One region of the Shimazuella sp. NTD248 genome, then DNA from elsewhere that is predicted to be linked to it. Evidence: a T-box and tRNA genes for the amino acid it is inferred to sense, from the RefSeq annotation. Region 1 holds a T-box; the other holds one or more tRNA genes.
What was found. A T-box is a leader RNA that pairs with one kind of tRNA and senses whether it is charged. The one in region 1 lies ahead of AC5WOE_RS06910 (valine--tRNA ligase), so its partner is inferred to be a tRNA-Val.
Positions count from the first base shown of each region.

Region 1 (11,651 bases):
GTAACTGGGATCTTCTTTATGACGATCCAGCAGGAAGGAGAAGTCTTCGATCGCCGTCTGTGAGGAATAGAAGAAATCTTCTGGCAGTCGCAGACATACTTTCGCACGTAACAACCGAATCTCCTTTTGATTTGGATCCATGGAAATCGCTTGATTCAAAGAATTTAGTCCTTCTTGCGCTTTATCCGCTTTTTCCAAAGGCTGGTCAGCATCTCGTCCTAATAGTGCAAGAGCAGTACCGTAATAGGCTTCAAAAAGAGCGTTGTCAGGCTCGATTTTGCGAAGTTTTAAGAAAATTTCACAGGCGGTTTTCACCGCATTTTTATCTCCGTCTAGGCCTTGTGTAAGCACCCTTTTTCCTTTTTCGAATTGCTCTATATGAGTGTAGTTTTTTTCCATTTCAATTCCTCCTTCCAAATGTCATTCTCGAGCAACTGCCAGTGGAAAGCTTCTCCAAATCGTTATTTTTAAAGTCAAGTAAAAAAAGTCCACCCTGATCTGAGCCACTGGCTGGACCGCTTATCAGGAGACGTGTATGGAGATATTGGAAATCTTGATCATTTTCCAATCTGAGTAACAACACGGATTACCCCTTCCTTAAAATAAACGATATATGCTAGTTACGATATGTATGGTTTATATAAACGGTTTGGATGGAATGCTCTTTTTTTACATTATGTGTGTTTGTCTGAATCAAGTCTGACTTTCCTTGCATTTCATAAAGAATAAATGGAAGGAGGGCAGAATGTGAGTGATATAGAGCTAAATAAAGAAGAGAAAAAAGCAGAAAAAGCAAAAAAAATAGAAGAGAAACAAGCTAAAGATAAACGGAAACAAGAAAAGAAAAAGGAAAAAGCAAAGAAAGAGGAAAAAGCAAAAAAAATAGAAGAAAAGCAAGCCAAAGAAAAGCGGAAACAAGAAAAGAGAGAGGCAAAAAAGAAGGAAGAAAAAAATTAATATAGATGGATTGAAACTATTCAAAGAAACAATTAGAGAGTAATAACAGATGTTACAACTGCTGTTGATAGATGAGGGAATGGTTACGCCTTTTCGCGTGGATCATGCCCTCACTCATTCTTTACTTCGGGGAGATTCTAAGTGTACTAAGTATACATGGAATGGAGGATTAAGATGAAGTTTCAAACTCATAAGATGACAGTCTCCATTGACAATCATTCATCCCATCTAGAACAATTTAATGAATTTTATAAGCAATTGTATGATGAAGGAAAAACCATCGAAAAACTTCCTCATCAAAATATAGAAGATTATCAGTTAAAAGCTGTTAACGCCACTCTTGCTCATGTGTGGAACCGAAATGAATACTATCGTTCAACGTTGAAAATGGCAGGCTTCACAGAACCTAAAATCGATAGTTTAGAACAATTAGCTACTGTTCCGATGCTGAAGAAAGATGTCATTAGAGGTGATAGACAAAAGATATTATGTGTCGATCCGAGAGAAATAGGTCAGGTACACCTCACCAGCGGCACATCGGGTAAGCCAATATATACCTCTTATACATTAGCTGATCAATATGTATACGATCTGTTACCGAAATATTTGGAGCTTTTTAAGGAATCGGAGGATGATGTCGCAGCAATTGCGCTGCCTTATGAATTTGCGTTGCCTGGTCTTGGCTTCCAGCGATTATTTCAATTTGCATTTGGTACGGGAGTTCTTTCGCTTGGAAAAGGTGGTTATATGGCTCCTATCGATAAGTCGTTGGAGTTAATGAAGGAATATCAAGCTACGGTACTAACTACAACCCCGTCTTACGCAGCCCTCCTAGCAGCAGAAAGTGAGAAGTTCGGTATAAAAATTGGTGAAGATATTTGCTTAAAGAAAATTTGGCTTACCGGCGAAGGATGCTCCTCCACCTTCCGCGAGAGGTTGGAAAAGTCGTGGGGATGCGAAGTCTCGTTTTTTTACGGCTCAACCGAGTGCGGGGTTGTTGGTGTAGAATGCAGTAAGCATAGAGGGTACCATGTCATGGAAGGACATGTGAAAGTCGAAATCATTGATCCGGTTTCGGAGAAAGTGCTTCCGTACGGTCGAACGGGAGAAATCGTTGTGACCACACTGCTTCGTGAAGGAATGCCGATGGTACGTTACAGAACTGGAGATCTTGGTAACTTGCAGAAATCCAAATGCGATTGCGGAATCACGATGGACGTTTTGCAGCTAAGAGGCCGAATGGAGCAGATGCTGCGCTTGGGTACCGAAGACTATTCTCCATTCTTAATCGAGCACTTTCTCATGGAGATTCCCGAAGTAGGTTTATGGTATCACCTTAAGTTGAATCAAGGATTGCTCACAATAGAAGCTGAGAAGTACCAGACGAAGCTAAGTGACGAGCAATTGGCGGCAAAAATTCAAAAGCATATGGCTGATCGGATTGGGATACATTGCGAAGTCGTAATCAGAGACGATATTCCTCGTACGTTCGGCAAAGCGATCAGAGTATTCAATTAGCTATACAAAAACGAGAGAGGAGGTGCGCATTAATGAATGACATCGATAAAGAGAGAGCGCGAAAATTTCAGGAGATGTATGTGCGTATTCTAAAATCCCCTCTGTATAAGACGAAATTATTGGAACATGCTTTAAACGGCATTGAATTGAGTAACATCCAGGAGCTTCCGTTAACTACAAAAGAAGATTTGCGGAAAGCTGGTATCTTTGGTCACCTTGCCGTCGATATGAAGGAAATCGCTCAATACCACGAATCGACCGGAACGACTGGGGAACCTTCAGCTGCTTGGTTTACGCAAACAGATTTGATGAATGGTGGAAGACAATTGAAGGAATGCGGCGTGCATTTGACGTCTGAAGATCTGGTGCTGATCCGCTTTCCTTACGCAATGGCACTGCCTGCATTTTTAATGCAGCATGCAGCCTGGCTTACTGGAGCCGGAGTTGTTCCTGCAAGCGGACGTACTATTGTTACTCCTTACCTTAGGGTGTTAAGTCTGATGAAACACCTTTCTGTCACGGTGTTAGCTGGACTCCCGCGTGAGATGGAATTGCTGGCCGAAGCGGCTCGTCTCGGCGGTTCTGAGCCGAGCAAGGACTTTCCAACTCTGCGCGCTATATGCGTCGCTGGTGAATTAATGAGCGACAAGAGAAGGGAACATATAGAAAAGCTGTGGAACGTGCCTGTGTTTAATATGTATGGTTCGACGGAAACTTCCAATATCGCTACAATGTGTGAGTATGGCACAATGCATATTGCAGAATTAGATATTTTTATAGAAGTACTAAATGAGGATGGTTCGAGCTCCCTTGCTTCCGGAAAAAGAGGGTTTGCGGCGATCACGACGCTTTCCCATCAAGGTTCTCCTCTGTTGAGATACTTTAATGGGGATATTATCTCTGTAGAACCCTGTTTATGTGATTGTGGTCGAACTGGAGCGAACTTGGTTCATTACGGCAGAAGCAAGGATCGAATACGTTTTGGAAACATCGTCTTAGACGCAATGGATATTCAGGAAGCCGTATATTCATTGTTTCCTGCTCCGGATGCTTGGAAGGTGCTAGAGCAGGCAGAGGGATTGCACTTTTTACTAGATTCGCATGATTCTAGAAAATGGTCAGAGGAATACGTCCGTTCTCAATTATCTTCTCGACTTCAAGTGCCAGTTTCCGTTGAAATCACTACATTGGTTGATCGTGTTGAGCTCATGAATAACGTTCCATCGATAAAGCCTGTATATATCAAAAAGCGAAGTAACGACACATAGAAATAGATCCATAGAATTCGATAACATAACGATAATTGGTTAGGAAGATTCCTATTATACGGAAAGAAAGGATTGTTAATCATGAGCGATAAATTGCAGCAAGAGAAATCACAGCTTCTCGTAAGCCGTCAACATAAAAACGAAGATACGATTATTAATATTAAGCAGTCGGTGATTGGTGGTTCTTCCCATACGCTGATCGCAGGTCCCTGCTCAGTCGAATCGAGAGATCAGCTTGTAACGGTTGCTTCCGCTCTAAAGGAAGCCGGCTTAACGATTTTACGCGGTGGGGCGTTCAAACCGAGAACATCTCCTTACGATTTTCAAGGGCTCGGTGAAGAGGGATTGAAAATTATGAAGGAAGTTGCGGATGAATTTGGATTGATAACCAACAGCGAAGTTATGAGTCCCATTCAAATCGATACAGCTGCCCGTTATATCGACATTTTTCAAATAGGCGCTCGTAACATGCAGAACTTCGACCTGCTGAAAGCCGTCGGTCAAACGAAGAAACCTATTCTACTGAAACGTGGTCTTTCCGCTACTTTGAAAGAGTTTATGTTAGCAGCAGAATATATACTACACCAAGGAAATGATCAAGTCATGTTAATGGAACGTGGTATACGTACTTTCGAGACAATGACTCGCAATACGCTTGATATTTCCGCTGTTCCAATTTTAAAGCAGGAGACCCATCTTCCAGTTCTAGTGGATGTCACCCATTCTACTGGGCGGAAAGATATTTTGCTGCCTTGTGCAAAGGCGGCGTTAGCAGCTGGCTCTGACGGGCTTATGGTTGAGGTGCACCCGAATCCCTCAGCTGCTCTCTCCGACGCCAATCAGCAAGTCAACATAGATGAGTTTCATACGTTCTGGAAAGGGCTTTGCGATTCCGGTCTGTACCATTGACCATTTTTTAATAACTGTCGAAAAGCGCGCACAATTGTCTGACGGAGGTGAGAGTATGGTAGACTCACAATTTGAGCAAAAGGTATCGGATGTTTTACAAGGATTGATATTCGACCTTTTGTTAGTAACGGATGGAAGGACAACGGATTTGCTAGAAATGCTGTCAAACGAGAAAGTTTTTGCACATGTGATACGGCAAGAACAAATTGGTGAAGAGGATGCAAACCTGATGGGTGAATCCTCGGGAGGCCCGTCCTATATTCGAGAATCGGTATTGATCTGCGAGAAAAGTCGATTCGTCGTGTCACACAACATTGCGCTTGTATATTCTAAGCATGTACCTCCTGTTTTGTTCGAGAAAATTGCGCATCGACAAGAGGGAATAGGAAAAGCGATCAGCTCACTCGGATTGCGCACATTACGAGAGGTGACCGACTCCGGATTCATTAACGAAGAGGAAACGGTTGATCTTTTTCAACGACCGATTAAGATTCACTTTCCTAATATGCAAAATAAGGTGCCTTACAAAAAATACTTCATTTATTTCGGATGTAAACCTGGGATTCAGATGCTAGAATATTTCCATCCGAGCATCATCGGACACCATTTGCAGCAATGGATGATGAAAGAACAAACAAATAAGAATACGGTTCTGAAAAAAGAATAACGGATCAATTCCTAGCTCTACAGAATGAACGTATTTCTTAGAGTTTTCCAATGCTTTTGAGGATGCAAGCCTCAACAGTGAATGATCTGCTGAGAGGCAGTCTTATTTTTTTGCTTTCATTTGTTCGACGAAATCGATTCCGGAGTCGAGTATTTGTTTACCAGCATGTTGTACGCCCATCTTTATGGCTTCGAATAATTGTACTAAAACGATTTCGATGGGTTGATCACGATTTTCTACAGCTTCTATGATTTTTTGCTTAGCTATGTCTGCTCCATTTTTGACCGATGTCGTGTAGGTAGCAGTACAGGATCTGAATGCCTGATTGATTTCGTGAAAAATTTTTGAAGACTCTTTATTTTCTCCAGCCAATTGCTTCACCTCCTTATGATACTGCATTTAGCTATTCTCGACTCTTTCCTCGTTTTGAAACTGATTCGCTTCAGCCTCTACTCGTTGGATTTGGTTTTCAACGCGGTCACAACCATCGTCATCTTGTATCAGAACGGAATCAATCGTTCCTGTTAGTTTCTTGCCGTTCCGAGATGTAAGCAATGCAACGATAACGCCCACCACTAGTACGAAAACAAGTACGCCACATAAACTCATACCCAGAATGAATAATATTTTATCCGCAACATCCATGTTCCTTGTTTCCATCTACTTTCACTCCTCTTATGAATAATTCAGTATATGAGCAAATATCTCAGATCATATAGGTACTGGACTATTATTAGATGAATTCCACTTCAGTCCAATCTAGATTCATTAACCCACATAAACATATAAGGAGTCATAAACATATAAAAGGAGGTTTCCGATCAATGGATGATATCCAGAAGAAAACGGATTCTGATCCGGTCACAGATGAAGAAGCACTTTTAACAGCTTCGAAACAGGAAAGCGATTTGGAGTGGAAACGGTTTATCCAAAAAGAGTTGGGGAAAACGGATTCTAATCCGATCGCAGATGAAGAAGTACTTTCGGCAGTTTCGAAACCGGAGAGCGATTCGGAGTGGAAGTTGTTTGTTCAAAAGGAGTTAGATAAATTAGAGAATCAAGAAAAGGGTGGAGAAAAAGAAGACTCAGAGAAATCATCGGTTGAGAAGGAGTCTACTCTCAGTACCCTTATCGAGAATATGCCTGTAGAAAAATTGGTCAATTCGGCATTACGAATTATTACTAAAAAAATAGAACCGAAAAAAACAGAGCCGGAAAAAGCAGAACAGGAAAAAACAGAGCCGAAAAAAACAAAACGGAAAAAAACAGAACAGGAAAAAACAGAATCGAAAAAAACAGAATCGAAAAAAACAGAGCCGGAAAAAACAGAGCTGAAAAAAACAAAACAGAAAAAAACAGAACAGGAAAAAACAGAGCCGAAAAAAACAAAACGGAAAAAAACAGAACAGGAAAAAACAGAATCGAAAAAAACAAAACGGGAAAAAACAGAACTGAAAAAAATAGAGCCTGAAAAAACAGAGTCGAAAAAAACAAAAGGGGAAAAAACAGAACTGAAAAAAACAGAATTGGAAAAAACGGAGCCGAAAAAAACAAAACGAAAAAAAGCAGAGCTGGAAAAAACAGAATCGAAAAAAATAAAACCGAAAAAAACACAACCTAAAAAACAGAACCGAAAAAAATAGAGTAAAAAAATTGCTGGTAAGGAAGAAAGGTTTCAATTATATACATGTATCGATAGCAGCTTCTGGAGAAAAAAGGTGATGCCTACAAAAGTTTTTTATATCGTTTATTCGATGAGTTCGCAAATGACTTCACCTCGCCATCTTAGAGGTGGGAGTCCTCTTGTGCGAATTTGAGAGAATATTACTAGCTATAATGAAATGTTGAAGCTTGAAGACTGACAGTTACTTTGCGGACGTAATGCTTGGAGAAACTGTTTACAGTACACAAGGTTTTGACCTATACATATTACGGGGATGAATGACATGGGGGAGTAGATCACCTTGACATGGAAGAGGTTGGAGGTTCAATTCCTCTACTGCCGACCAAAGGAGCTCCTTAGACTGCATGAAAGAGGATGAAGAAACGAGGTTATCGATTACATCTGAAATGGAACCAGACAATAAACCGTAAATAAAAAGGGATGAAAACGATTAATTTCATCCCTTCGTCTATTAGTTTTGAAGTTCAGCCAGACGGGTTTTTACTTTTACTCTTTTTTCAAGATAATCCTTCTCTTTATTTCGTTCCTCTTCTATTACATGTGCAGGTGCTTTACCAATAAATCCTTGATTGGATAATTTCTTTTGCACACGATTTACTTCAGAATCTAGTATTTTTAATTCTTTCTCTAAGCGGTTCAATTCTTGTTGGATATCAATCAATCCTGCTAGTGGCAAGAGTATTTCAGCTCCTGTCACCACTCCACTGATGGTTTTCTCTTGGATGGAAATGTTCGAATCAATGGTCAAACTATCAGCATTACATTGTTTACGAATCCATTGTTCTCCATCTTGCAAATGATGTAGTGTCTTTTCATTATCTGGTTTTATAAAGATGTTTATTTTTTTACCCATAGGTGCATTCACTTCAGCGCGTATATTTCGAACGCTTCGAATGACTTCCTTATAGAGTTTCATTTGTTCTACTGCTTTAGGGTACTGGTATTGATTTTGTGAAATTGGCCAATCAGCGGTTACAATGCTTTTTCCCTCATGAGGAAGATTCTGCCATATTTCTTCTGTTACAAAAGGCATAAATGGATGTAACAGTTTTAAAATGTTGTCTAATGTGTAACAAAGAACGGAACGAGTAGTTAATTTAGCCTTTTCCTCATCTCCATAGAGAGAGAGTTTAGCAAATTCGATGTACCAATCGCAGAATTCATCCCAGACAAACTCGTACAAGGTTTTACCTGCTTCATTGTAGTGATAACTATCAAGTTGTTTCGTGACTTCAGAAATTGTTTCTTGCAGTCTGGTGAGAATCCATTTATCTGCTGTGTTCAATTCACCAGATAAATCAATATCTTCAGCATCAAAGTCATCCAAATTCATGAGTACAAAACGAGAAGCATTCCAAATTTTATTGATGAAATTCCGTGCTGATTCAACCCTTTCCCAACGAAAACGGAGATCTTGACCTGGTGTTGAACCGGTAGAGATCATAAAACGCATTGCATCAGTACCATATTGATCAATGACATCCAATGGATCAATTCCATTGCCGAGGGATTTAGACATTTTAATTCCGTCAGCGTCACGAACCAAACCATGAATTAAAATATCTTGGAAAGGTTTTTTATCTGTAAATTCTAAAGCTGTAAATATCATACGTGCTACCCAAAAATAGATAATATCGTGTCCTGTAATAAGTACACTGTTTGGGAAATAACGCTTCAAGTCATTTGTTTCTTCCGGCCAGCCCATAGTGGAGAAAGGCCACAATGCGGAACTAAACCAAGTATCGAGTACATCTTCGTCTTGAGAGATATTGGAGCTGCTACAGTGTGAACAATTGGTTGGATTATCAAGAGTTACTGTTATTTCCTTACAGTTTTCACAGTGCCAAGCTGGAATTCGATGTCCCCACCATAACTGTCGAGAGATACACCAGTCGCGAATGTTTTCAATCCAGTCTAAGTAGAGTTTCTCAAAGCGTTCTGGAACAAATTGAACCTTGTCCTCGCTTTTTTGAAGGGCTACTGCTCTTTCAGCAAGTGGTTTCATTTTTACAAACCATTGTGTTGATAGGTATGGCTCAACAACTGCACCACTGCGTTCACTATGTCCAACGGAATGAATATGTTCTTCTATTTCTACTAATACTCCTGACTCTTGAAGATCAGCTATAACTTGTTTGCGTGCTTCAAAACGATCCAATCCTTGATACTTACCAGCATTTTCATTCATTTTTCCTGATTCGTCCATCACTACGATCTGTTGTAGATGATGACGTAGACCCATTTCAAAATCATTAGGATCATGAGCAGGAGTTACTTTTACTGCACCAGTTCCAAACTCTTTATCCACATATTCATCAGCAATAATTGGGATTTCTCGGTTTGTTAATGGAAGTTTAACGGTTTTACCAATTAAACCTTGGTATCTTTCATCATTTGGATGTACAGCAATAGCAGTATCACCAAGCATAGTTTCTGGACGTGTGGTAGCTACTTGAATAAAACCAGTACCATCTGTTAGAGGATAACGTAAATGATGAAGTGCACCTTTTACTTCTTTATGGATAACCTCAATGTCAGAAAGTGCTGTTCGTGCTGCGGGGTCCCAGTTAATGATGTACTTTCCACGATATATCAAGCCTTTGTTAAATAAATCAACAAATACTTTTCGAACAGCTTGGGATAGTCCTTCATCCATCGTGAAACGTTCTCTGGAGTAATCCATTGAAAAGCCCATCTTTTTCCATTGTTCATGAATGATAGATGCAAAATGATGTTTCCACTCCCAAACTTTTTCGAGAAATTTTTCTCTGCCTAAATCATGACGAGAAATACCTTCTTCTCTCAGTTTTTCTTCTACTTTTGCTTGCGTTGCAATTCCAGCATGATCCATGCCAGGAAGCCATAAAGTATCAAAGCCTTGCATACGCTTCATGCGAATCAAGATATCTTGCAGAGTAAAATCTAGAGCATGACCCATATGTAACATACCTGTTACATTAGGTGGGGGCAAAACAATACTAAATGTCTCTTTGTTTTTATCCTCCGAAGCTTTGAAGAGTTCATGATCTAACCAAAATTGATACCTATCTTTCTCAACGGATTTTGGATCATACTTTGTTAGCATTGTGATTTCTTTTGTTGAACTTCCCAATGTGAAATCCTCCTTAAAAACACTCATAAAATATAAAAATCCCTTTCATCTCAAAGGACGAAGGGATTAATTCGCGGTACCACCTTTGTTAACAAAAGTACAATAAATACAATAGTACTCTTGTTCACTCGCACCTGTAACGTAGGTTTACGGCTCCAACTACTGATCAAAATTTTTGACTTTGGCGGAAGCACTCTGGAGTGACATTCAATAGTAAATCCCGAAGAATTTCACAGCTGCCACAAAGGCAAATTCTTCTCTCTGAAGGGTTATCCTATTTACTCTTCTCCGTCAATGGTTTTACATATGGTAAATATATTCTACTCAACATAATAGTAGAAAGCAACCTAAATATCATCCTCATTTTGTTTCATTTAGGATGAAGCCATACATTTTTCAAACTTGTTGTATAGATGGAAGTATTAGAAAAAGCATTGATCTGTCTTACTCCATTGAAAAATGGCGACAGTCGATGCTTTTTTGTGTTTAGTTTTGAGTGCCAAAATGTTGATTTGTCCAGTTAAGAGCATAGGTGAACCAATCTTGATTGTTTTTCATGAAATTAATATCATGTCCTGCATTTTTCAGAACATAAGCATCAACGGAAGGAACATTCGGTCCCAAGTATGGTTTTTCTATATTTGTCACTGCTTTAGGTGTAGAACAGTCAGCATCTGATCCACAAAAGAGATAATCCTTTTCGCCCATCACCAAAAGTACAGGTACGCGGATGTCTTGGATTGTATTTAGCGAAAGGAGAAGGCTCGTAATTTCTGTAATGGTAAGGGTTTGTTTTAGTTTCTCATCCTGAGCAATAACAGCAGAATCGACATCTCCTGGCTTCATGAATGATTGATAACGGGTATTTGGACGAGTGGTCAGATATCCAAGATCTTGTCCCAAAAGACCAAATCTAGGATCAAGTGAAGCAGGATAAAGGTTTAGTGTGAGTTCAACTTTCTCGAGTGTATTACTCTGAAAGCCCCTTACCGGGTCTGTTAGAATGACTCCATCAACATCTTGATAGCGGGTGGCTTCTTCCATTGAAACATGGGAACCGTAGGAGTGTCCGACTTCAATTACTTTGCTATAAGCGATAGAGCCATTGGGACCAGCCACTTTTCCTCCTCGAAGGGCTTGTACCAGCTGATGGGCTACCCATGCATCCGAAGCCATATCAATACTTGTACTGAGTGGATGCGAACTTTTTCCTGATCCAATTCGATCAACATTTAAAGTTGCATATCCTGAATTGATCGCTGCATCTACATAGGAATATTGACCATCAAATCCTGGAAAATCCCAGTAATTATGATCGTAAGTGATTCCATGCAGGAGAAGTTGGATAGTAGAAGGAGTCTTCCCTTTAGGTAAGCAAAGTTCTCCATAAACCAACTGATTAACAGGGCCGCTAGGAGTAAGAGAAACAGGAATATTACTAGCATAGCACTGCTTTTCAGGAATGGGTTCCGCAAATATAGTCTGACTTTCAAAGAGAGGAACAAAAATAGACAGCGTGATTACGAACAATATAAT
Region 1 is NZ_JCAJZT010000002.1:445,600-457,250, reverse strand. It holds gene AC5WOE_RS06955 (tetratricopeptide repeat protein) at 1-399, opposite strand, end outside; gene AC5WOE_RS06950 (hypothetical protein) at 748-957, shown strand; gene AC5WOE_RS06945 (phenylacetate--CoA ligase family protein) at 1,132-2,475, shown strand; gene AC5WOE_RS06940 (phenylacetate--CoA ligase family protein) at 2,508-3,743, shown strand; partial or broken gene AC5WOE_RS06935 (bifunctional 3-deoxy-7-phosphoheptulonate synthase/chorismate mutase) at 3,840-4,652, shown strand; gene AC5WOE_RS06930 (4-hydroxybenzoate synthetase) at 4,708-5,319, shown strand; gene AC5WOE_RS06925 (hypothetical protein) at 5,422-5,691, opposite strand; gene AC5WOE_RS06920 (hypothetical protein) at 5,719-5,979, opposite strand; gene AC5WOE_RS06915 (hypothetical protein) at 6,144-6,962, shown strand; gene AC5WOE_RS06910 (valine--tRNA ligase) at 7,455-10,142, opposite strand; T-box leader at 10,166-10,419, opposite strand; gene AC5WOE_RS06905 (alpha/beta fold hydrolase) at 10,602-11,651, opposite strand, start outside.

Region 2 (11,651 bases), on a different contig from region 1:
TTTTAATGAAAAGCAAGGAATTCAAAGAGATTACAATTACCGATATCGTCCAGGGAGCAGACCTTAATCGCGGCACGTTCTATAAGCATTATCAATTTAAAGAAGAGCTGTTAGACGAAGTCGTCCATGATGTTATCAAAGATTTAATTGCATCCTATCTAGAACCATATGAAAAGGCAGAAACATTCGTCTTAAAAGATTTAACTGCTTCTGCTATTACGATCTTTCATCATGTTGAAAAGTATGCCAATTTTTATGTACTTGTTGTTAAAACAAACATTTTATCAAGCTTTCACAATCGAATTATAAATGAATTAAAGCAGCTAGTATTACAAGATTTATCCAAACATGTGGCATATGTTTCTGACTTAGACGAGGAATTGTATGCAAGTTATCAAGCTAATGCCATATTGGGAATGATCATTGAGTGGATCAATCAAGGGTTTAAATATAGTGCTACTTATATGGCTGAACAGTTATTAAAAATCATTCATCTAAAAAACCTATAAATTAAATAGAACGGCATGAAAATTTCATACCGTTCCTTAAAAAATATTTTATTACTCTACGGTTACACTTTTTGCTAGATTACGTGGTTTATCAACATCATATCCACGCTCCACACAAGCATAGTAAGCGAGAAGCTGTAGTGGTACTACTGCTAACACAGGAGCGAACAGATCGTGGATAGCAGGAATGTACATTACTTCATCGGCAGATTTTAAGAGTTCCTTATCCCCTTGGGAAGCCAATCCGAGTACATGTGCACCACGGGCTTTTACTTCTTGGATATTGCTGACCATTTTTTCAAACAAAGCATGTTGAGTAGCAAGTGCAATAACCGGAATACCTTCTTCGATCAAAGCTAGTGTTCCATGTTTTAATTCACCAGCTGCGTATGCTTCGGAATGGATATAGGAAATCTCTTTTAATTTGAGTGATCCTTCTAATGCTACTGCATAATCCATCCCACGACCTAAGAAGAATAGGTGTTCATGGTGAACAATTGATTTGGTAAAGGCAGCAATCTTATCTGCTTGTTCTAATACCTCTTCTGTTTTTTCAGGTAAGGACTGAATTTCTTCAAGCAGAGTACCAAATGATGCAACTGCGCTTGTTTCCAACAATTGTGCCAGATACATTCCTAACAGATAAATAGCGATCAATTGAGAAGTATAAGCTTTCGTCGATGCCACTGCGATTTCTGGGCCTGCCCAAGTGATAATAACATCATCAGCTTCACGAGAAACACTGCTGCCTACCACGTTGGTGATAGCTAAAACACGAGCACCATGTCTTTTCGCTTCTCTTAATGCAGCCAATGTGTCTGCGGTCTCTCCCGATTGGCTGACCACAACAACCAATGTATGCTCATCAATGATCGGATTGCGATATCGATATTCAGAAGCAACATCAATTTCAACTGGGATACGGGTTAACTGTTCTAAAACAGTTTTCCCTACTAACCCTGCATGATAAGCCGTACCACATGCAACGAAATGTATTTTATTGATCTGTTTTACACTTTCTGCTGTCAATCCAACTTCTTGGGAAAGGTCAACCAATCCATTTTTAATCCGTCCAGCTAAAGTATCGCGAATTGCCTTTGGTTGTTCGTAGATTTCTTTTAGCATGAAATGGTCGAATCCGCCTTTTTCAGCTGTTTCCATATCCCAAGTTACGCGCAAAACATCACGCTTAACAGGTGTACCCTCTGTGGTCATCAATTCCACACCGTTTTCATCCAAAACAGCCATTTCTCCATCTTCAAGGATATATACATCACGGGTATGTTTCAAAATAGCTGGGATATCAGAAGCGATAAAGTTTTCACCTTCACCAATGCCTACTACTAGAGGGCTGGCCAAACGTACAGCAACTAGTTTATCAGGCTCATAGTTACTGATAATTCCAAGAGCATATGCACCTCGAAGGCGTGCAACTACTTTTTTCACCGTCGAAACAAGATTTCCATCGTACATTTCCGATAACAACTTAGCAATCACTTCTGTGTCCGTTTCAGAAGTGAATGTATGACCTTTGCTGATGAGCTCTTCTTTCAACTCAATGTAATTTTCAATAATACCGTTATGAACAACAGCAAACTGTTCTTCTCCATCAACATGTGGATGAGAATTTGCATCGGATGGTTTACCATGTGTAGCCCATCGGGTGTGACCAATTCCTAGTTGGCCAGTTAATGTTTTCTCATCAAGATGTCCAGCCAAATCAGCCAACCGGCCTTTTGTCTTTTTTACTCCGATCGTATTTCCATTATAAATAGCTACCCCAGCGGAGTCATATCCACGATACTCCAGCTTTTCTAGACCTTCCAATAGTACATTTTGAGCTTGTTTCAAACCAATATATCCTACGATTCCACACATATGCAATCCTCCATCAATAATCAAATTTTCAAGGTACAGTATCCTTCTTCTCTTCGTCTTCCCTCTATTTTTGCTCAGCTGGTCACCCAATTGAATTGTATAGAGAGTCGTCGGTGTAGACGAAACACCGGGAGGCATCCGCCGATAAAAATCGATAAACCTCCTCCTCGTCAACTGCAACGCTTGCAGTCCTGGCGCTTAACGGCATATTAAAAATACATATCTCCTAATGCTCCAAGCATCACCCCTTATTCAAAAGATGGATAAACTATTTAGAATCCACTACACTATCCTATTCAAATTACACGTAAAAGTAAAGAGTTAAGGAAGAAAAAGCCAAGTTCAACCAAGAACCTGGCCGGATTTATTTACCCATTTCACGTTGAATTACATCTGCAATCTTTTGTACATACTGTTTCACTACCTCTTGATCTGGCCCTTCTGCCATGACACGAATCAGAGGTTCTGTACCGGAAGGACGAACGAGAACCCGACCATTTTCCTTTAATTGACCTTCCACTTCATGGATTGCAGTTTGGATTGCTTCGTTTTGTTCCCAGCCTTCTTTGCTCTTTACTTCTACATTTTTCAACAACTGAGGATATGTTGTTACACGAGCACTCAGATCAGACAAACGCGCTCCTGTTTCTTTCATCACTCGCAATAGCTGAATTGCAGAAAGCAGTCCATCTCCTGTTGTATTATAGTTGAGAAAAATAATATGACCGGATTGCTCACCACCAAGGTTGTAGCCTCCAGAAAGCATTCGCTCTAACACATATCGATCTCCCACTTTGGTTTTTTCTGTGAGCAGACCTGCATTTTCGGCAGCTTTAAAAAAGCCAATGTTACTCATAACAGTTGTCACAATGGTATCTTGATTTAATTGACCATGTTCTTTGAGGTATTGTCCGCAAATAAAGAGAATCTTATCCCCATCGAGCAATTCACCATTCTCATCTGCCGCAATTAATCGATCTGCATCCCCATCAAAAGCCAAACCGATATGAGCACCTTTTGCAATAACTTCTTGTTGCAACGATTCTGGGTGAGTGGACCCGCAATCAACATTGATATTTTTTCCATCAGGAGTACTATGAATAGTAGTTACGTCCGCTCCGAGTTCACGAAGCAATTGTGGAGCTAGTTGGTATGCAGCTCCATTTGCTCCATCGACCACTACATGAATACCGCATAAATCGATATCAATAGTCGATTTTAAATGGTTTAAATAATGTTGATAAGATTTAGAATCATCTACTACACGTCCGATGTTATCGGCTATTGGTCTTTGCAATGCATCTTCATCTTCATTGAGCAACTGCTCAATTTGATTTTCTATATGATCTGCTAACTTTTGGCCATTAGCATTGAAAAATTTTATTCCATTATCCGGGAAAGGGTTATGAGAAGCTGAGATCATTACACCTGCATCCGCTTCCAATTGTTTGGTTAAAAAAGCAACCCCAGGCGTACTGATAATACCTAATCGAACTACATCAACCCCAACTGAAGTGATACCTGCAATCAATGCGGCTTCTAACATTTCTCCAGAAAGCCTGGTATCTCTTCCGATTACCATTTTAGCATTTTGTTTTTGTTTGGTAAGCACATAAGCTCCAAAACGCCCTAAACGGAAAACTAGTTCTGGTGTTAATTCTAAGTTAGCTACTCCCCGAACACCGTCGGTTCCAAAATATTTGCCCATGTTATTCCTCCATCATCAAAGAAACAAAAAATAACCAATTCGATCATGTTCTACCTTTAAGAAGGTGTCCGACTCATTTTAACATAAATCTCTATCCTATTGGGGGACACTTTTTCGACTGGCGTAACAACCTTTACATCTTGTTTTATCGTTGTATCTTCTGTAACTTGTGACAAGTCGATTGCTCCTGCGGGATATGATTGTAGTGTTTTCAATTTTTCAACTGGTCCATAAACCCTTATCTTTAGAGGATTTGTTGTTATCGATTCGACTTTATACCCTTCTGGCGGCGGCTTACTCACTGTTATTTGAAGAGGGATATCCCGATAGCCATATTCCACTTGTGGCTGAGGAGACGGTGAGACTACAGGTAATTTTTCAATGGGTATTGTTACTTTGGCATGAATTGGTTCAACTTTCACATTTGGCTTTTTCGCCGTTTTGCTATGCACAGATAATGAAATATCCCGGTTCGTCGTTTGTCGTAATCCATTGACATTTACTAAAGCAGTGAGTTCAGTGATCTTTTCCACTTCCTGCCGAATTCCAGAAACACTCACATAAGTTGGAGTATATGTAAGAGACAACAACTTATAACCATCTGCCACTGCTCCCCTTGTAATGATCGTAATAGGGAAGGTTTTGGTAACTTTTTCTGCTATTTCAACCGATATTGTACTGGGATTTGGCTGAACTTGCACATTGGCTGGCAGACCTTCAACGGAAACTGGTAGAGCTAAATATTTACCTGCTGATAACTTCGTTAAATCAACAAAAACACGATATGACGGCAAACGATTAATCGTGTTTTTGTCCCCAGTGAACACAAGATCTACTTTATGCTTCTCGCTCAAAAGTTGGTACTTTTTTGTATTGTACCGATATTCAACTTTAATTCCTCTTACAGTAGTAGAACTGCGATTAACAGAAATAGGGAGGGTTGGCTCCGATACCATAAACCACAAAATAGCAGCAAGAATGAGCGAAATAACCCGAAGCACCCATTCCCGTTGAAACCATCTAGCCATTTTGGACACTCCTCTCTTTACCCAACTTTGCTGACTTCTGTTTTAATAGTTGGAAGAGATGAGATAAAAATGCCTCATTGGATAAATTAGTTTCCAACACCCCATTTTGAGCAATGGATACTGCGCTAGTTTCTTCGGAAACAACAATGACAATCGCGTCAGACATCTCTGACATACCTAATCCCGCACGATGCCGTGTTCCTAAGGACTTGGATATTCTCGTACTTTCACTCAACGGCAAAAAGCATCCCGCAGCTGTTATCTTGGATTCTTGAATGATAATAGCTCCATCATGAAGAGGAGTATTTGTAGCGAAGATCGTTCGGATAAGTTCGGAGCTGACATCTGCATTTAAGGTAACACCAGTACGTATATAATCATATAATCCTGTTCTTTGTTCTATTATGATCAGTGCTCCTACGTTATTGGAAGACAGATATTGTACCGCCTTTGCGATTTCCCCTACTAATTGGTTTACTTCTTCTTCCCGAATTACTCGATGACGACTAAAAAATCCCCCCCTGCCGATTTGCTCAAGTGCACGGCGTACCTCAGGTTGGAAAATGACAATAATCGCTATAACACCAACGGAAAAAAGATTTTCAATCAACCACGTAACAGTACGAAGCTCAAAGTAACGGCTGATGATCCAAAGCAAGACAACAACACTAATTCCTTTAACGAGTTGGACGGCTCTTGTCCCTCTGAGCAATAACAACAGCTGGTAAAATATGAAACTGACAATAAGGATATCAACTAGATCACTCAGATACTCTTTAACATCGCTGGTTAACATGGATGGGCCTCCAAGAAGTTACTTGTACCCTTAGTATGCACTATTTTAAAAAAAGAAGTTAGTTTTCATGTCGTTAGAAATCTAATATAGCAAAAGGCCTAATATTTTTTTAGTTGTAATTATTCTGATTAATACTTATAATTGAGTTTGACCACCCCTCTTGTCCTTGGAGGACATATGAACATGGCAGATCTGAAGGCGCTTGGCGAGAAGGTAGAGGCACAGGCCTCCCGGATCGAGAAGGCGCTGGAGGAGCAGGAGCGAGCTCAGAAGCGCGAGAAAGTGGAACGGAGCATCAAGTGGTCTGCGGATGCCTGTGAAAGGCTCATGGCTGAAGCGGAAAAGTTCCGCGAGATCGGGCACCTTACGTCGGCCGAGTCTTCCTCTAAGAGGGCTCAGTCCACCATCATGGTCGCGATCGCGCTCCAGGAACTTCTGGAAGCGGGCACTTTCCTGAAGGAGGGTACGTCCGACTTTTCCGAAGAGGCGGACTCCCTCCTCCTCGAGCTTGAGAGGCTTCTCTAGCTCCATCGTTCAACCTGAGGGAAAGGGGCACCGCTTTGAGTTCTTCTGGACTCAAAGCGGTGCCCCGACTGATTGAGATTACGATAATAAATTACTTTGAAACTCAGTTTTAAAAAATCAAGTACAAAACCTACTACGTAATATTCCCCAATTCCTTTTCATGAAAAAATCCATCACCAAATTATGTTTTCACTTGAATTATTAATATAAAATGGTTGATCCTTTAACAGTTGGTATTTCACAAACTAGAGAATTTTCTTCCCAAATAAAGAACTGATAAGAGCAACTGCTACTTTTGCGGTAATATTTTCTCGATCGAGTATTGGATTTACCTCCACAAATTCAGCAGAAGTAATTAACCCAGACTCCGACATCATCTCCAAGGCAAGGTGACTCTCGCGATAGGTGATCCCACCAGGCACAGGAGTACCAACTCCAGGAGCATCACTTGGATCTAATCCATCTAAATCAAAACTCAGATGTACTCCATCTGTATTTTTCCCTACTATAGATAAGGCTTCTTCTATTACTCTTGTCATGCCTAAACGATCGATTTCATGCATCGTAAACACTTTTAATCCCATTTCCCGGGCAATAGCTTGTTCTCCTTTATCCAGCTCACGAACACCGATGAGGACTACATTTTCAGGTTTTACTTTTGGCGTATATCCTCCTATATGAACCAAATCAGGATGACCAACACCAAGACTCGCTGCTAATGGCATACCATGGATATTTCCAGAAGGTGATGTTTCTCCTGTATTTAAATCCCCATGTGCATCGTACCAAATTAGCCCAAGATTATGATAATGTTTTGCTACCCCAGCAACCGTTCCGAGCGCCATGCTATGATCTCCACCGAGAACAAGTGGAAAGCGCTTTCTTTTGATCACATCAGATACAACGTTTGCTAAAGATTCACTTACGTCACATACCGCCGATAAAAATTTTAAATGATTATCTCCAATATCTATCGATTCTGGACTAGGCACTTGAACATCACCAAGGTCCTCTACATCAAACCCTAAAGCTTTCAAAGTTGTTTGTAGTTGAGCGTAACGTATTGCACTTGGCCCCATATCTACACCGCGTCTACCTTGGCCTAAGTCCATCGGCATACCTATCACGCTTATTGGATTCTGTTTGCTCATAGGTTTAACCCTCTTTCTGATTCTGATAAGCGCATTGTATCATTTTTTAATACAATTTGTAAAATTTTAATATTTATTCTAGAAAATGTATATTTATGATCACCGATTACTTTCACGGATTACTTTTCCCGAAAAAGATAAAAACATAGCTAAAAAAATCTCAAGCTATAAAACACTATTTCTTCTTGAACCCCCACTACTTTTGTTGTCATTCCACGAAATCGATTTAAAGCATTTCAAATTAGCCAAATTAAAAAAAGATACCTATTAAGGTATCTCTTGTTTATGGAGCGGGTGAAGGGAATCGAACCCTCACATTCGGCTTGGAAGGCCGATGTTCTACCATTGAACTACACCCGCATATATGGAGCGGAAGACGGGATTCGAACCCGCGACCCTCGCCTTGGCAAGGCGATGCTCTACCACTGAGCCACTTCCGCAATATATATTTAATACTATGATCAAAGGTTATAAATGGTGAGCCATGAAGGACTCGAACCTTCGACCCTCTGATTAAAAGTCAGATGCTCTACCAACTGAGCTAATGGCTCTCAAGATGAAAAATGGCTAGGGAGGAAGGATTCGAACCTTCGGTACACGGTACCAAAAACCGATGCCTTACCACTTGGCTACTCCCTAAAAGTGGATTTTACATATGTAAGTGGTGGAGGGAGTAGGATTCGAACCTACGAAGTCGAAGACAGCGGATTTACAGTCCGCCCCAGTTGGCCACTTTGGTATCCCTCCGTAAAATGGTGGGCGCTGACGGGATCGAACCGCCGACCCCATGCTTGTAAGGCATGTGCTCTCCCAGCTGAGCTAAGCGCCCGTATGAAACTATGGTGACCCGTAGGGGATTCGAACCCCTGCATGCCAGCGTGAAAGGCTGGTGTGTTGAACCGCTTCACCAACGGGCCGAGACAATGTTTGTGGAGCTCTCTACCAGGCTCGAACTGGTGACCTCTTCCTTACCATGGAAGCGCTCTGCCGACTGAGCTAAGAGAGCATGGCTCCCAAAGCAGGACTCGAACCTGCAACCTACCGGTTAACAGCCGGTTGCTCTGCCAATTGAGCTATTTGGGAATAGTCTTTCATTTCGACAAATTGTATTCTAGCAAGAACACTTATGTATTGTCAAGTTATTTAACAATAATTTCAAATCATTATTTTCTAGCGTTTTATCGCTTTTGGCGACAAGGATTAATATACCACAGGTAGTATACCATTGCAAGGATTTTTTTATCAAAAAGAAGATGAATTTTTCTTACCCCAACTGTAACAGCAGATCTAATCTGTTGTTATGATTCATTTTCGTAAACATAATTGTAGTTGTTATTACCTATAAGAAACAACTAGGAATATCTATCATATTTAATTGCCTTTTCATTACCTGAATACTTTAGAAATGAATGGATTTATCTAACAAACTACTATTCTCCAAGAAAATAGATAAAAATCGATTCAACATTTTTCATTTCTATTCTGTCAACAAAAATTCACATTCGAGCAAAGTCCTTATAAAATCATGCTTTTGATATTTAGTTCTAAAGAAATCAACTAACATATTTTCCATCCCCTTACTGGAAAAGAAAGACACGATCATAAGTAATATTTACCTTGAAAAAGAAGCGAAAGAGTTGGGAAAAGTAAAATCGTGAAATGTATATATCTCTCACTGTGATTTCTTTTTTTACACTTTACAGCATATAAAAGTAATTTTCATTTGACATTTCTCCTATTGATATTTCGTATCCGAAATAATATAATACAAAATGTTAACGGGGTGAAATATTAATGTGAGGTGATATTCGATTGACGGATGATGAAGTACTAGAATTTGTTAGTGCCATGCGTTATTGCGTGAAAAGATCTTTTCACATCCTGCATGAGCATTTCAAAAAGTACAACCTGACTATTCCGCAAGGGCAGGTTTTAAGAGTGCTTAATCAAAAAGGCCCCATGTCCCTAGTGGAAATCAGCAAAGAATTGGATTCAAAGCCCAGCTCCATGAGTGGACTGATTGACCGTTTAGTGAAAGCGGGTATGGTGACCCGAAAACGAGATGAAGAGGACCGCCGAGTGGTTTGGATCGCATTAAGCGATAAAAGCAAGCAAATATTCGCTAATTTCCCATTTACACAAGCACAGTATTATCGGACTTATTTAGAAAAACTTTCAGAAGAAGAATTTACTCAGCTCTCCGTTAATCTACAGAAGCTTGTGAGGATTTTAGAGGAAGGATAAGCCTATGAAACAATGGTTAACCACGTTTGTCGTAATTATCGTGGTCTTGGGGATAGCCGTTTTTGGATATCAATATGTCACAGATGCACAGACGTATGTTTCTACCGACGATGCAACTTTAGAAGCCGATATGTACTCTATTGATGCAATGCATACAGGGGTTTTAACTGATTGGAAGATTAAAGAAGGAGATAAGGTAAAAGAAGGAGACATAGTAGGGAAAGTCCAAAATAAATCTCTTACTTCCAAAGTAAATGCAACTGTTGTAAAAACGAGTGTTTATACCAATCAAAATGTTTTTCAAGGTCAAACACTAGCCAAAATGGCAAACCTAGATGAAACATACGTATTAGCCTATATTGATGAAGATCAGATTAGTAAAGTAAAAACCGGCAAAGATGTCAAAGTCACGATAGAGTCCCTATCAGATGAACCCTATAACGGAAAAGTAATACAGATTGGATCGGGCGCAGGTGGAGTGTACGAATCAAGCTCAAGCTCTACTTCTTCTTCAAGTTCTGAAAAAGAAGTACAACGTGTCCCTGTAAAAATTTCCGTCAACAATTTACCTATTGACCGCTTGACTCTAGGAGTCCACGCAGAAGTTAAAATAGAAAGATAAGGTGATAAAGAATGAAAGCTGGAAGACTGATTGCAATTAATACTGTTGTATTCTTGATTGTAATAGCAGTTGGAATCGTAGGTATCAACTACTATCGTAATACTACTGAGTATATATCCACTGATAATGCCAAAGTTTCTGGGGATATGGTACCCGTTACTGTTGTCAGTTCTGGTAAAATAACGGATTGGACCGCAGCCGTTGGACAGCAAGTAACCGAAGACGAAGAAATTGGTAAAGTTACCAGCACAAGTACTGCATCTATCACTTCTCCTATCGCAGGTTCAATTGTCCAAAGCAAAGGAATTAAAGGAGAAACAGTAGCAGCCGGTCAGACTTTAGCTCAAGTAGTAGATCTCAACAAATTGTATGTCATTGCTAATATTGAAGAAACAGAAATCAAGAATGTAAGTGTAGGTCAAGATGTAGACGTAGTGGTAGATGTTGACAAAGGCACTACTATTGATGGAAAAGTAAAAGAAATTGGGAAAGCAACGAACTCCGAGTTCTCTTTGTTACCATCTCAAAATGCAAGTGGTGACTACACCAAAGAAGTAGAATATGTACCAGTAAAAATTGAACTGGAAAGTTATTCTGATCAAGTTGTTCCAGGAATGAATGCAACTGTAAACATACATCGCTAAAGGATGTGAACCAATATGACAGATTCATCGAATCGTACTATCCGTTCACAGATTCCTTTGCTTGCGATTATTATGCTAGGAATGTTTATATCCGTCTTAAACCAGACATTGTTAAATGTAGCAATACCACATTTGATCACCGAATTTAATGTAACAGCGACCGATGCAGAATGGTTATTGACTGGATATATGCTCGTGAACGGGATTTTGATTCCTCTATCTGCATTTCTGATAGAACGTTTTGGAATTCGTAATTTATTTTTCATAGCTATGATCTTTTTTACTGGCGGATCATTTGTTTGTGGTCTAGCTCCTACTTTTTCGATACTCTTAATAGGTAGATTATTACAAGCTGTTGGCGGCGGGCTTCTCATGCCGCTGAGTATGACCCTTGTCTTATCTATCTTCCCACCTGAAAGCAGAGGAAAAGGGATGGGGATTTTTGGACTTGGTATTATGTTTGCCCCAGCTATCGGACCTACTCTTTCTGGCTGGGTGATGGAACATTATAGTTGGAGATTATTATTTAATGGTATTGCTCCGCTA
Region 2 is NZ_JCAJZT010000004.1:407,614-419,264, reverse strand. It holds gene AC5WOE_RS11835 (TetR/AcrR family transcriptional regulator) at 1-509, shown strand, start outside; gene glmS (glutamine--fructose-6-phosphate transaminase (isomerizing)) at 561-2,387, opposite strand; gene glmM (phosphoglucosamine mutase) at 2,752-4,095, opposite strand; gene AC5WOE_RS11820 (CdaR family protein) at 4,152-5,123, opposite strand; gene cdaA (diadenylate cyclase CdaA) at 5,116-5,919, opposite strand; gene AC5WOE_RS11810 (hypothetical protein) at 6,103-6,444, shown strand; gene rocF (arginase) at 6,690-7,595, opposite strand; tRNA gene AC5WOE_RS11800 (tRNA-Gly) at 7,882-7,955, opposite strand; tRNA gene AC5WOE_RS11795 (tRNA-Gly) at 7,961-8,035, opposite strand; tRNA gene AC5WOE_RS11790 (tRNA-Lys) at 8,071-8,146, opposite strand; tRNA gene AC5WOE_RS11785 (tRNA-Gln) at 8,160-8,234, opposite strand; tRNA gene AC5WOE_RS11780 (tRNA-Tyr) at 8,258-8,342, opposite strand; tRNA gene AC5WOE_RS11775 (tRNA-Val) at 8,349-8,424, opposite strand; tRNA gene AC5WOE_RS11770 (tRNA-Glu) at 8,436-8,512, opposite strand; tRNA gene AC5WOE_RS11765 (tRNA-Thr) at 8,526-8,601, opposite strand; tRNA gene AC5WOE_RS11760 (tRNA-Asn) at 8,603-8,678, opposite strand; gene AC5WOE_RS11755 (MarR family winged helix-turn-helix transcriptional regulator) at 9,408-9,839, shown strand; gene AC5WOE_RS11750 (HlyD family secretion protein) at 9,844-10,461, shown strand; gene AC5WOE_RS11745 (HlyD family secretion protein) at 10,473-11,105, shown strand; gene AC5WOE_RS11740 (DHA2 family efflux MFS transporter permease subunit) at 11,121-11,651, shown strand, end outside.
Region 2: it has a tRNA-Val gene. The T-box ahead of AC5WOE_RS06910 (valine--tRNA ligase) is inferred to sense a tRNA for this amino acid. The anticodon was not compared.